DNA from 4 places in the Brevibacillus sp. HB1.4B genome. Region 3 is predicted to be linked to each of the others. Evidence: riboswitches for the same ligand, from Rfam matches in the RefSeq annotation. Region 3 holds a riboswitch; each other region holds the start of a gene.
What was found. A riboswitch is a leader RNA that binds a small molecule or an ion and turns the genes downstream of it on or off. The one in region 3 is predicted to bind S-adenosylmethionine.
Positions count from the first base shown of each region.

Region 1: linked by a shared signal. The riboswitch ahead of HP398_RS06800 (aminotransferase class I/II-fold pyridoxal phosphate-dependent enzyme) and the one ahead of HP398_RS06220 (homoserine dehydrogenase) in region 3 are both predicted to bind S-adenosylmethionine.
Region 2: linked by a shared signal. The riboswitch ahead of HP398_RS26220 (methionine ABC transporter ATP-binding protein) and the one ahead of HP398_RS06220 (homoserine dehydrogenase) in region 3 are both predicted to bind S-adenosylmethionine.
Region 4: linked by a shared signal. The riboswitch ahead of HP398_RS17840 (BMP family lipoprotein) and the one ahead of HP398_RS06220 (homoserine dehydrogenase) in region 3 are both predicted to bind S-adenosylmethionine.

Region 1 covers NZ_JABSUT010000002.1:485,237-487,436, reverse strand. Annotated here, with positions in the region: gene HP398_RS06815 (hypothetical protein) at 1-80, shown strand, start outside; gene HP398_RS06810 (DUF5665 domain-containing protein) at 90-401, opposite strand; gene HP398_RS06805 (pyridoxamine 5'-phosphate oxidase family protein) at 569-1,027, shown strand; SAM riboswitch class I at 1,102-1,221, shown strand; gene HP398_RS06800 (aminotransferase class I/II-fold pyridoxal phosphate-dependent enzyme) at 1,316-2,200, shown strand, end outside.
Region 2 covers NZ_JABSUT010000013.1:64,352-66,551, reverse strand. Annotated here, with positions in the region: gene HP398_RS26225 (Ger(x)C family spore germination protein) at 1-737, shown strand, start outside; SAM riboswitch class I at 844-960, shown strand; gene HP398_RS26220 (methionine ABC transporter ATP-binding protein) at 1,062-2,075, shown strand; gene HP398_RS26215 (methionine ABC transporter permease) at 2,076-2,200, shown strand, end outside.
Region 3 covers NZ_JABSUT010000002.1:363,542-365,741, forward strand. Annotated here, with positions in the region: gene HP398_RS06220 (homoserine dehydrogenase) at 1-1,113, opposite strand, end outside; SAM riboswitch class I at 1,200-1,311, opposite strand; SAM riboswitch class I at 1,378-1,484, opposite strand; gene HP398_RS31145 (hypothetical protein) at 1,579-1,713, opposite strand; cobalamin riboswitch at 1,873-2,077, opposite strand; gene HP398_RS06225 (methylated-DNA--[protein]-cysteine S-methyltransferase) at 2,111-2,200, opposite strand, start outside.
Region 4 covers NZ_JABSUT010000007.1:59,211-61,410, forward strand. Annotated here, with positions in the region: gene HP398_RS17835 (methyl-accepting chemotaxis protein) at 1-628, shown strand, start outside; SAM riboswitch class I at 765-887, shown strand; gene HP398_RS17840 (BMP family lipoprotein) at 1,090-2,118, shown strand.

The sequences.
Region 1 (2,200 bases), 120 kb from region 3:
ACGCGTATGGCTATTGGAAAAAGCACGACAAACATCATGATGACGATGAAGATGACGATCGTGACGACGACAGAGACTAGTCTCTAGCGTTAAGGCCGCTGCTTGTAAGTCTCGACGTACTCCACCAATTGTCTGATGTAATCCCCCAGAATGGGGATGGAAAGAAATTGCGTCAAGAGGGAGCCGAGGAAAGCCAAAACGATAGCAGTACCAATCGTCAACCCCAGACCCCGGGCAAGACCTGCGAGGAAATTGATCCAGAGCAGCTTGCGCGGGGCTGTGTAATTTTGGATCACATCTGCTAGTCGGATATCTTCCAGGAACATCGCAATTTTATGCATCCGCTCATTTACCTTCCGAACTTCCTGAAGCTCTTCAAGGACTTGATCAATTTGCTGCATGAGGCGGTCTGTAGGCGACAAGCTGTCCATCCCCTTCCATCATTCGGTATCGTTACTACCAGTCTAGGGAAAAAGACAACCAGAATCAAGGTGAAGAGGAAACGTTTGCCTATCAGCTAGGCGAAGGGTAAAATGAACGTACAAAACGTTTGTTAGGAGGCTTTGAAATGGCTGAAACTGTTTCCCAATCTCTTTCCGAAGATTTATTCAAGCTCTTGCAAAAGGAGCGTTTTGTTACCTTGGGCACAGTAGACCATGAGTCAGGAGCACCATCGCTCAGCTCCTTGTCCTGGACGTATGCTGTCACCGCCGATACGATTCGTTTTGCCGTGGATAATCGCTCACGTATTTTGGCTAATATTGCGAAGGAACCGCAAGTTGTCTTGCATTTGATCGGTGCCGGCTCGTCTTTCGCCATTAATGGTCGTGCTTCTGTCAAAACAGACCGACTGGAAGGCGTTCCGCTCAAGCTGGCCATGGCAGAAATCAAAATTGAGGCTGTTCGTGATATTATGTTTTACGGTTCCCGTATTTCCGTAGAACCACAATATGAAAAGACGTATGACAAAAACGCGGCAGCGAAGCTGGACAATCAAGTGATGACCGCCTTGAAAGATGTAAATTAACGGGTGGAAATAAATTGTTGACAAGAATCCTGCCGATCCTTTAGTATTAGGGTCAATCAAATTGAATAGCAATCTTCTTATCCAGAGCGGCGGAGGGACTGGCCCGATGATGCCCGGCAACCAATCACCTGTATTTTATCAGGGAGATAATGGTGCTAATTCCTGCAGAGTTATCAAACTCTGAAAGATGAGAAGGATTTGCTTACGGTGACGTAAACAAAGCCTTCTTTCAGAGGAAAGAGGGCTTTTTTGATGCCCTTGTACACTATTGGAGGGAGAGAAACAGACATGAATTTGGAAACGAAATTGATTCAGGCGGGAGTAGGCAGAGATGAAAAAACAGGGGCGGTGAGCTTTCCTGTTTACTATGCAACGGCTTATCGCCATCCGGCCTTGGGCCAGAGCACTGGATACGATTATACACGCACAGCTAATCCTACTCGCACTATTTTGGAGGAGACCATCGCTGAAGCGGAATCAGGAGATGCAGGTTTCGCTTGCGCCTCAGGAATGGCTGCTGTTCATACCGTCATGGGCTTGTTTTCCCAAGGGGATCATCTGATCGTTTCACTCGATCTGTACGGGGGAACCTATCGATTGTTCGAGCAAGTGCTCTCTCGCTATGGTCTGACGTTTTCGTATGTGGATTTGCGTGACATTGGTGCACTCAAAAATGCGATTCGCCCTGAGACAAAGGCGATCTTCGTCGAGACACCAACCAATCCGCTCATGCAGATTACCGATATTCGAGCAGTAACGCAATTGGCGAAACAGCATGGTCTCCTTACGATTGTAGACAACACATTCTTAACCCCTTATTGTCAACGCCCACTGGAGCTTGGTGCAGATATCGTTCTACATAGTGCAACCAAGTATTTGGCAGGACATAACGATGTACTGGCTGGACTCATCGTAACAAAAGGGGGAGAGTTGTCGGAAAAAATCAGGTTTTTGCACAATTCAATCGGTGCTGTACTTGGACCACAAGATTGCTGGCTTCTCGTTCGCGGGATGAAAACATTGGCATTGCGGATGGATCGTCATCAATCCAATGCCTTGATTGTAGCGAAAAAGCTGCGTGAGCATCCGGCAGTGGCGGAGGTATTTTATCCAGGTCTGCCAGAGCATCCGGGGCATGAGATACAGGTGCAACAAGCAACTGGGCATAGTGGG
Region 2 (2,200 bases), on a different contig from region 3:
ATGATATGCTGACGTATCCTTATTCAGAACAAGGGAATATTGGAATCTACCTGTATCGTTTGATTGAGCAAAATATCCGTGGGGAAAAAATTCCTTCTTCAACCATGCATGAGTTTTTCCGGGCTTACTATGAAAAAGGGATCGACCCGGTCATGCCGTACATAGAAAGAAAGGGAGATGAACTGAAAATCAAAGGCATCGCCTTATTCAAAGGTGATCGTTATGTGTCATGGGTTACACCCAAGGAAGCCTTTCTACTCAAACTTATCCACGGAAAGTTCCGCATCGGCAGCTATGATACTTCTGTTCCTACTGCTATTTTTGGGGAGTCACCCAAAAACCACAACAGCAAAAAAGACCAGGTGCAGCTCGTTTTCGATACAATTTCCAGCCATGCGAAAATCAAATTAAGCCAAATATCCCCACCAATCTTCGATATTCATGTCAAGTTGCATGCCCGAATTTTGGAGTTAACCATCCCGCTAAAGCTAGAAAATGCCAAGTTGCTGAAAATCATGGAACATGCACTGGAGAAAGAGCTTGAAAAAGAATTGCATAAACTCATAAGCAAACTGAAGAGCCTCGATGTTGACCCAATTGGCTTCGGCTCGATCTATCGTTCAGAGAAAAGAGGAATGGCCAACATGACGCAGGCTGAATGGCGAAAGATGTTTCAGGATGCAACGTTTCGCTTCCACGTAAAGTCAAAAATCATCCGCAACGGCGTCATGGATTAAAAAACTTTTCCTTCTATTACTATTGACGTGATATTTCCGAAAAGGATATAATCCGTTTTGTATCATCATGAAATAGAAAAGACGAACATAATATACGTAGATATCTTTCTTATCAAGAGAGGCGGAGGGACAGGCCCTATGAAGCCCGGCAGCCGGTTCATTTTCGGATGAACGTCGCGGTGCCAATTCCTACAAGATCGTTTGGATCTTGTATAGATGAGAAGGGTGGATGCGAACGTATAACATTGCGTTGCAGCCCCTTTTTCGTTTATGAAAAAAGGGGTTTTCTGATTTTATTTAGATTGTGGTCGGGAGGTGGATGCGTTGATCCAACTGCGTCATTTGCATAAAAGCTATCAAGTACAAGGGAAAACCATCCCAGCGTTAACGGGGATCGACCTTTCCATAGAGCAAGGAGAAATATACGGGATTATCGGACACTCTGGTGCAGGGAAGAGTACGTTGATCCGATGCATCAATTTGCTGGAGCGTCCAACTTCAGGGGAAGTTATTGTGGACGGCGTCGATTTGACAAAGCTGGATGAAGGGAAGCTGCAAGCAAAGCGCCGCGCAATCGGCATGATTTTTCAGCACTTCAACTTGCTGTCTTCTTCAACAGTCGGCGAAAATGTTGCTTTTCCGCTCAAGCTGGCAAAGCGTCCGAAGGCAGAGATTGATAAGAAAGTGAACGAGCTGCTAAAGCTGGTTGGCTTGGAGGCACATAAGGACAAATATCCGTCCCAACTGTCTGGCGGACAGAAGCAGCGTGTAGGGATTGCTCGGGCGCTCGCGAATGATCCAAAAGTGCTGCTCTGTGACGAAGCTACATCGGCTCTCGATCCGCAGACGACGAACTCCATTCTGGCACTCCTCTTGGACATCAACCGTAAGCTGGGCTTGACCATTGTGTTGATTACCCACGAGATGCACGTCATTCGCTCCATTTGTGATCGTGTTGGCGTCATTGATGGAGGAAAGATCGTCGAGTCGGGTAACGTACTGGATGTATTCCTTCGTCCGCAGCATCTAACGACACAAGAATTCGTGGAACAAGTAGCGGATTCTACAGAGCTGCGTGAAGCAGTCGCGCACGAAAAGGCCTCGGGGAACCGCACGATTGCTCGTGTCACCTTCCTCGGAGAAAAAACGTACCAGCCGATCCTGTTCCAAACGATGCAAGAGACCGGTACGGTATTCAGCATTTTGCAGGGAACAATCTCCCGCATGAAGGATACACCGTATGGTCAGTTGGTGATCGAGCTGGAAGGCGATGTCGCACAGAATCAAAAGACCATTGAGACGCTGCGCCAACGTGGCTTGGAAGTAGAGGTGATATAAATGGACTGGACATTCGAAAATGTGGATTGGGCTGAAATCGGCGTAGGCACGATGGATACGCTCACGATGCTCGGCTTTTCCACCCTGTTTACCGTCCTGATTGGTTTGCCGCTGGGAATCATTCT
Region 3 (2,200 bases):
TCCTGCTTGCTGAAGGAAATGCAAGACACGATCTGGCGTAGCAGTATGACATGAGCCCTCTAGATAACACAGGACGCGTTCCTCCGAATCCACCGTGACTCCTGCTTTGTCAGCCGTTTTTTCTTTCCAAGTAGGATGAGGTGTGAATGGCTGTGTCAATAAATAGGCCAAATCCTCTACAACTGCACTTGCTGTAGGGAGCTCTCCTGCCCCTCTTCCTGTAAACAACAAGTCTCCCACGATGTTGCCCGATAGCTGCACAGCATTAAACGCGTCGTGGATTTGCGCCAACGGATGACTCAGCGGAAGCATGGTTGGTTCAACAGATAGGCGAATTCCTTGTTCAGCTTGATAGGCCTGCGCGATGAGCTTGATCCGGTACCCCAGCTCACTCGCAATCCGAATGTGACCCGCTGATAAATCTGAAATCCCTTTACGAACAACATCTGCTAGCGGCAGCGATTCTCCGTAAACAAGCTGTGCCAGGATGTACAACTTGTACATAGCGTCAAAGCCTTCTACATCCGAACGAGGGTCTGCTTCCGCATAGCCCAACTCCTGCGCTTGCTTGAGCACCTCCTGATAAGAGAGCTGTTCTGCTTCCATTTTCGTCAAAATGAAGTTCGTTGTTCCGTTGAGAATACCGCGAACACCTTGGATATCGTTCGTGCGAAGGAACTGCCGGAGCACGCTCAAGATCGGGATGCCCCCTGCCACACTCGCTTCATAGGCCAGATGTACTTGATGCTGATTTGCCAAATCGACTAGCTCTGTTCCTTTTTTCGCCAGAAGTTCTTTGTTGGCAGTTACTACATGGCAGCCCTTTTCGATCAAAGCACGGACGTAGTCATAGGTAGGTTCTACACCGCCCATGACCTCCACCACGATATCCACATCGCTTCTCAATACTTCCTCAAAGTCAGTTGTCAGTAAAGCCGGGTCGACATGAACCGCCCGCTCTTTTTCCGAGTCACGCACCAAGGCCTTGACGATCTCAATTCGTTTTCCCAGACGAGAAGCCAGCTTCTCCTGTTGCGAACGGATCGTTTTGATTACGCCTCCACCCACTGTTCCCAATCCCAATAATCCCACGCGTACCACTTCTGCACTCATCCTGACCACCCCATACCCCGAATTTTAGATAAAAAGAAAAGCCATCTTCGATAAGAAGAAGGCTTGTTAGTAGCTAATGCTCCCCCTCCTTATCTCCCAGGACTTATATGTCCTGCAGGAATTGGCACCTTGTCACAAAATATGCGTGACGGTTGCCGGGCTTCATCGGGCCAGTCCCTCCACCTCTCTGGATAAAGAAAATATGAAATTAAAAAAAACCTTCTTCGCTAAGAAGAAGGTTCATCTACTAATGGAGTAACCCGCTTCTTATCTTTCGAGACGAAACGTCTCGCAGGAATTGGCACCTTGTCGCAATATGCGACGGTTGCCGGGCTTCATAGGGCCAGACCCTCCACCTCTCTGGATAAGAACTATTTATGCTGTTGAGCTTTATTCTAAGAAATTCCAAGGCAAGCGTCAACAAAATTCTTTCTTTTCTGATTGTAAGCTGATTTGACAAGGCTTTCAGTTGGGAGTGAACAGGCTTTCTACCTCTTCCATACTGCAGCAAGTGCAATGAAACACACCCTCCTGACCTTCCTCAGGCAGCTCTTTTTCCTCGACATATCCGCACCATTGGCAAATGAAAAGTTGAATCATCGCACGCCCTCCTCTTCTTTTATCCTGCCCAAAATAAAAAGAACATTTTCCGCTCGACCGTGACGATCGTTAGAAAATGCCAGAAAAAGAGGGACGCACTTGTCCACGCGCTGTTTTTCGCAAGCCATCTCTAACACCTCCCTATCTCCCGTAGGTCTATCAGTGTTGTCGAAACAGGCAGGTCTCCTGACTATGGGTTCATCGTCTAGCGTCGCCTTCCCCGTCTATTTTGATAGACCAGTGGCTTGTTGGACGCTGACTCCCCTCTTACAGTGGCGGGACCGTGTCGGATTTGCACCGAGCTTCCCTATTATCCTTGTGGCGAATTGTTACGCCCGAAGGAACCTGTTTCCACCTATGAAATTGTCTTTTCTCACTACCCTCCTCAAATTTTACCTTATTCTTCCTTGTTTAGCGAACATTGTTCGTGGATCAGTAGCCATTCCTTTCGCCACAAGCCACCCGAATAGCCTGTTAGACTCCCGTT
Region 4 (2,200 bases), on a different contig from region 3:
GCAGATGGAGCAAATAGTGCAGGCAGTCAATGTAGCAGCCTCCACGATTCACCAGCTCAATCGGCAGGCGAACCGTGTAGAGGAAATTGTTGGCGCTATTAATCAGATCGCGACACAAACGAATCTCTTGGCGCTGAATGCGGCGATTGAATCGGCGCGTGCAGGCGAACATGGACGGGGATTTGCTGTTGTAGCGGACGAGGTACGCAAGCTGGCAGAACAAAGCGCGACAGCTACGCAGGAAATTACCGACATTCTGAAATCACTCCACCAGGAAAGTGAGAATGCGGTGCAGCATATGAGCAATGGGGAAACGTCTGTTGCAAAAGGCCAAGAACTGGCCGTGAAAACAGTGGCCTCCATCGAAGCAGTGCGTGCCGGGATGATGGCCTTCCTGCAAGCAGCTGATCAAGTAAGCTCCAGCATGGACCGGGTAAAAGTGCGTTCCGGAGAAGTTGCCATCGAGATGTCGACCATTACAGCCGTAACCGAGGAATCGGTAGCCAACTTAGAAGAGCTGTTTGCGACAGCAGAAAACCAGCATCAAAAAGTACGTGAGATTACGGAAGAGCTGGGCGAGCTGAATACGTTGTCTCATCGTCTCCAGCAAACCTTTCACGTGAAATAGGTTGTTTCTCGATGCTGAAAAGACGACTTTTTAAACTTTTATTCACTTTTAGAAGTGTTTGGAATTGAGAAAAAAGAATTGCATTTTCGAACCGTTCTGCTAGAATGAATTCCATTGTAACTAAATATATTCAGCTACCTTATCAAGAGCGGCGGAGGGACTGGCCCGATGATGCCCGGCAACCACTGATCATGTCTATGCATGAACAGAAAGGTGCCAATTCCTGCAAAACCTGTACCATGGTTTTGACAGATGAGGAAGAGAACGGCTACGTACGCAAACTCTTCCTCCGGGAAGAGTTTTTTTTGTTGTATTTGTAAAAGGGGAGGGGTAAATAAACGAACGATAAATTAATTTTATAAGAGAATATTCGTAAATAGTATTGAAAAAATGGGTAAAAAGCCGTACATTACCTAATAGGATAAAGAAAAACGTAAAGTTCGGATAGGGAGAGATACATCATGAAGAAGTTATTGCTGGCTTTAACGACATTCGCAGTATTGGCAACAGGGTGCTCGACTGGCACAAGCGTACCGGCAGATCAGCCAGGAGGACAAGCAGCAGGACAAGAGGGCGCGGACAAAAAGCGAATTGCCTTGATTTTGCCCGAGAAAATTGGTGTGAACCCGTTCTTTCAACAAATGGATGAGGGTGCAAAGAAAGCCGCACAAGAGCTGGGCGCAGAAGTGAAAACGATTGAATCTACGGACCATGGAGCGATTGAAGAGAATCTGCGCGTGGCTGTTGCAGAAAATTATGATTTGATCATCACTTCTTCCTTTACATCAGAGGATGCATTGAAAAAAGTAGCAACCGAAAATCCTGACCGTAATTTTGCGATTATTGATACCGTAGTGGATTTGCCAAACGTTCGCAGTGTTACCTTCCGCGAGCAGGAAGCGGCTTACCTGGTGGGAGCAGCAGCAGGTCTGGCAACGAAAACGAACAAAGTAGGTATGGTTGTCGCTCTCGATATTCCACAGTTGAAAAAATGGACAGTCGGCTTCGAAGAGGGCTTGAAAGCGACGAATCCAAAGGCAGAACTGATGGTCAACTATGTAGGAAGCTTCACTGACCCGGCAAAAGCGAAGGAATTGGCTTTGCTCCAAGCTTCCAAAGGCGCTGACTTCATTAACGGTGCAGCAGCTGTAGGCGACCTCGGCGTTTTCGAAGCGGCGAAGGAAAAAGGCTTCTTCACAGCAGGTCAGGACGTTGACCGTACGACGATCGATCCAGAGCATATCGTTCTGTCCCAATTGAAAGGGACCGACGCGGCAGCTTATGAAACCGTGAAGAACTTTGTAGAAGGAACGTTCAAACCAGGTGTTGTTGCGTACGGCTTGAAAGAAAAAGGTGTTGGCGTAACCTATGTCACGCACGAAAGCAAAACGCCTCTGAACGCTTTTATTGGACAAGAAGTCGTGGATAAAGTGAAAGCGATCAACGATGAGATAGTAGCAGGCACCCGCCAAGTACCAGACAAGTTCTAATAAGGTAGTTCGGTGCTGAAAAGCCAACTTTTTGAACGTTTATTTAAAGCTTGTGCACAGTGATGGATGTGACCGACTACGG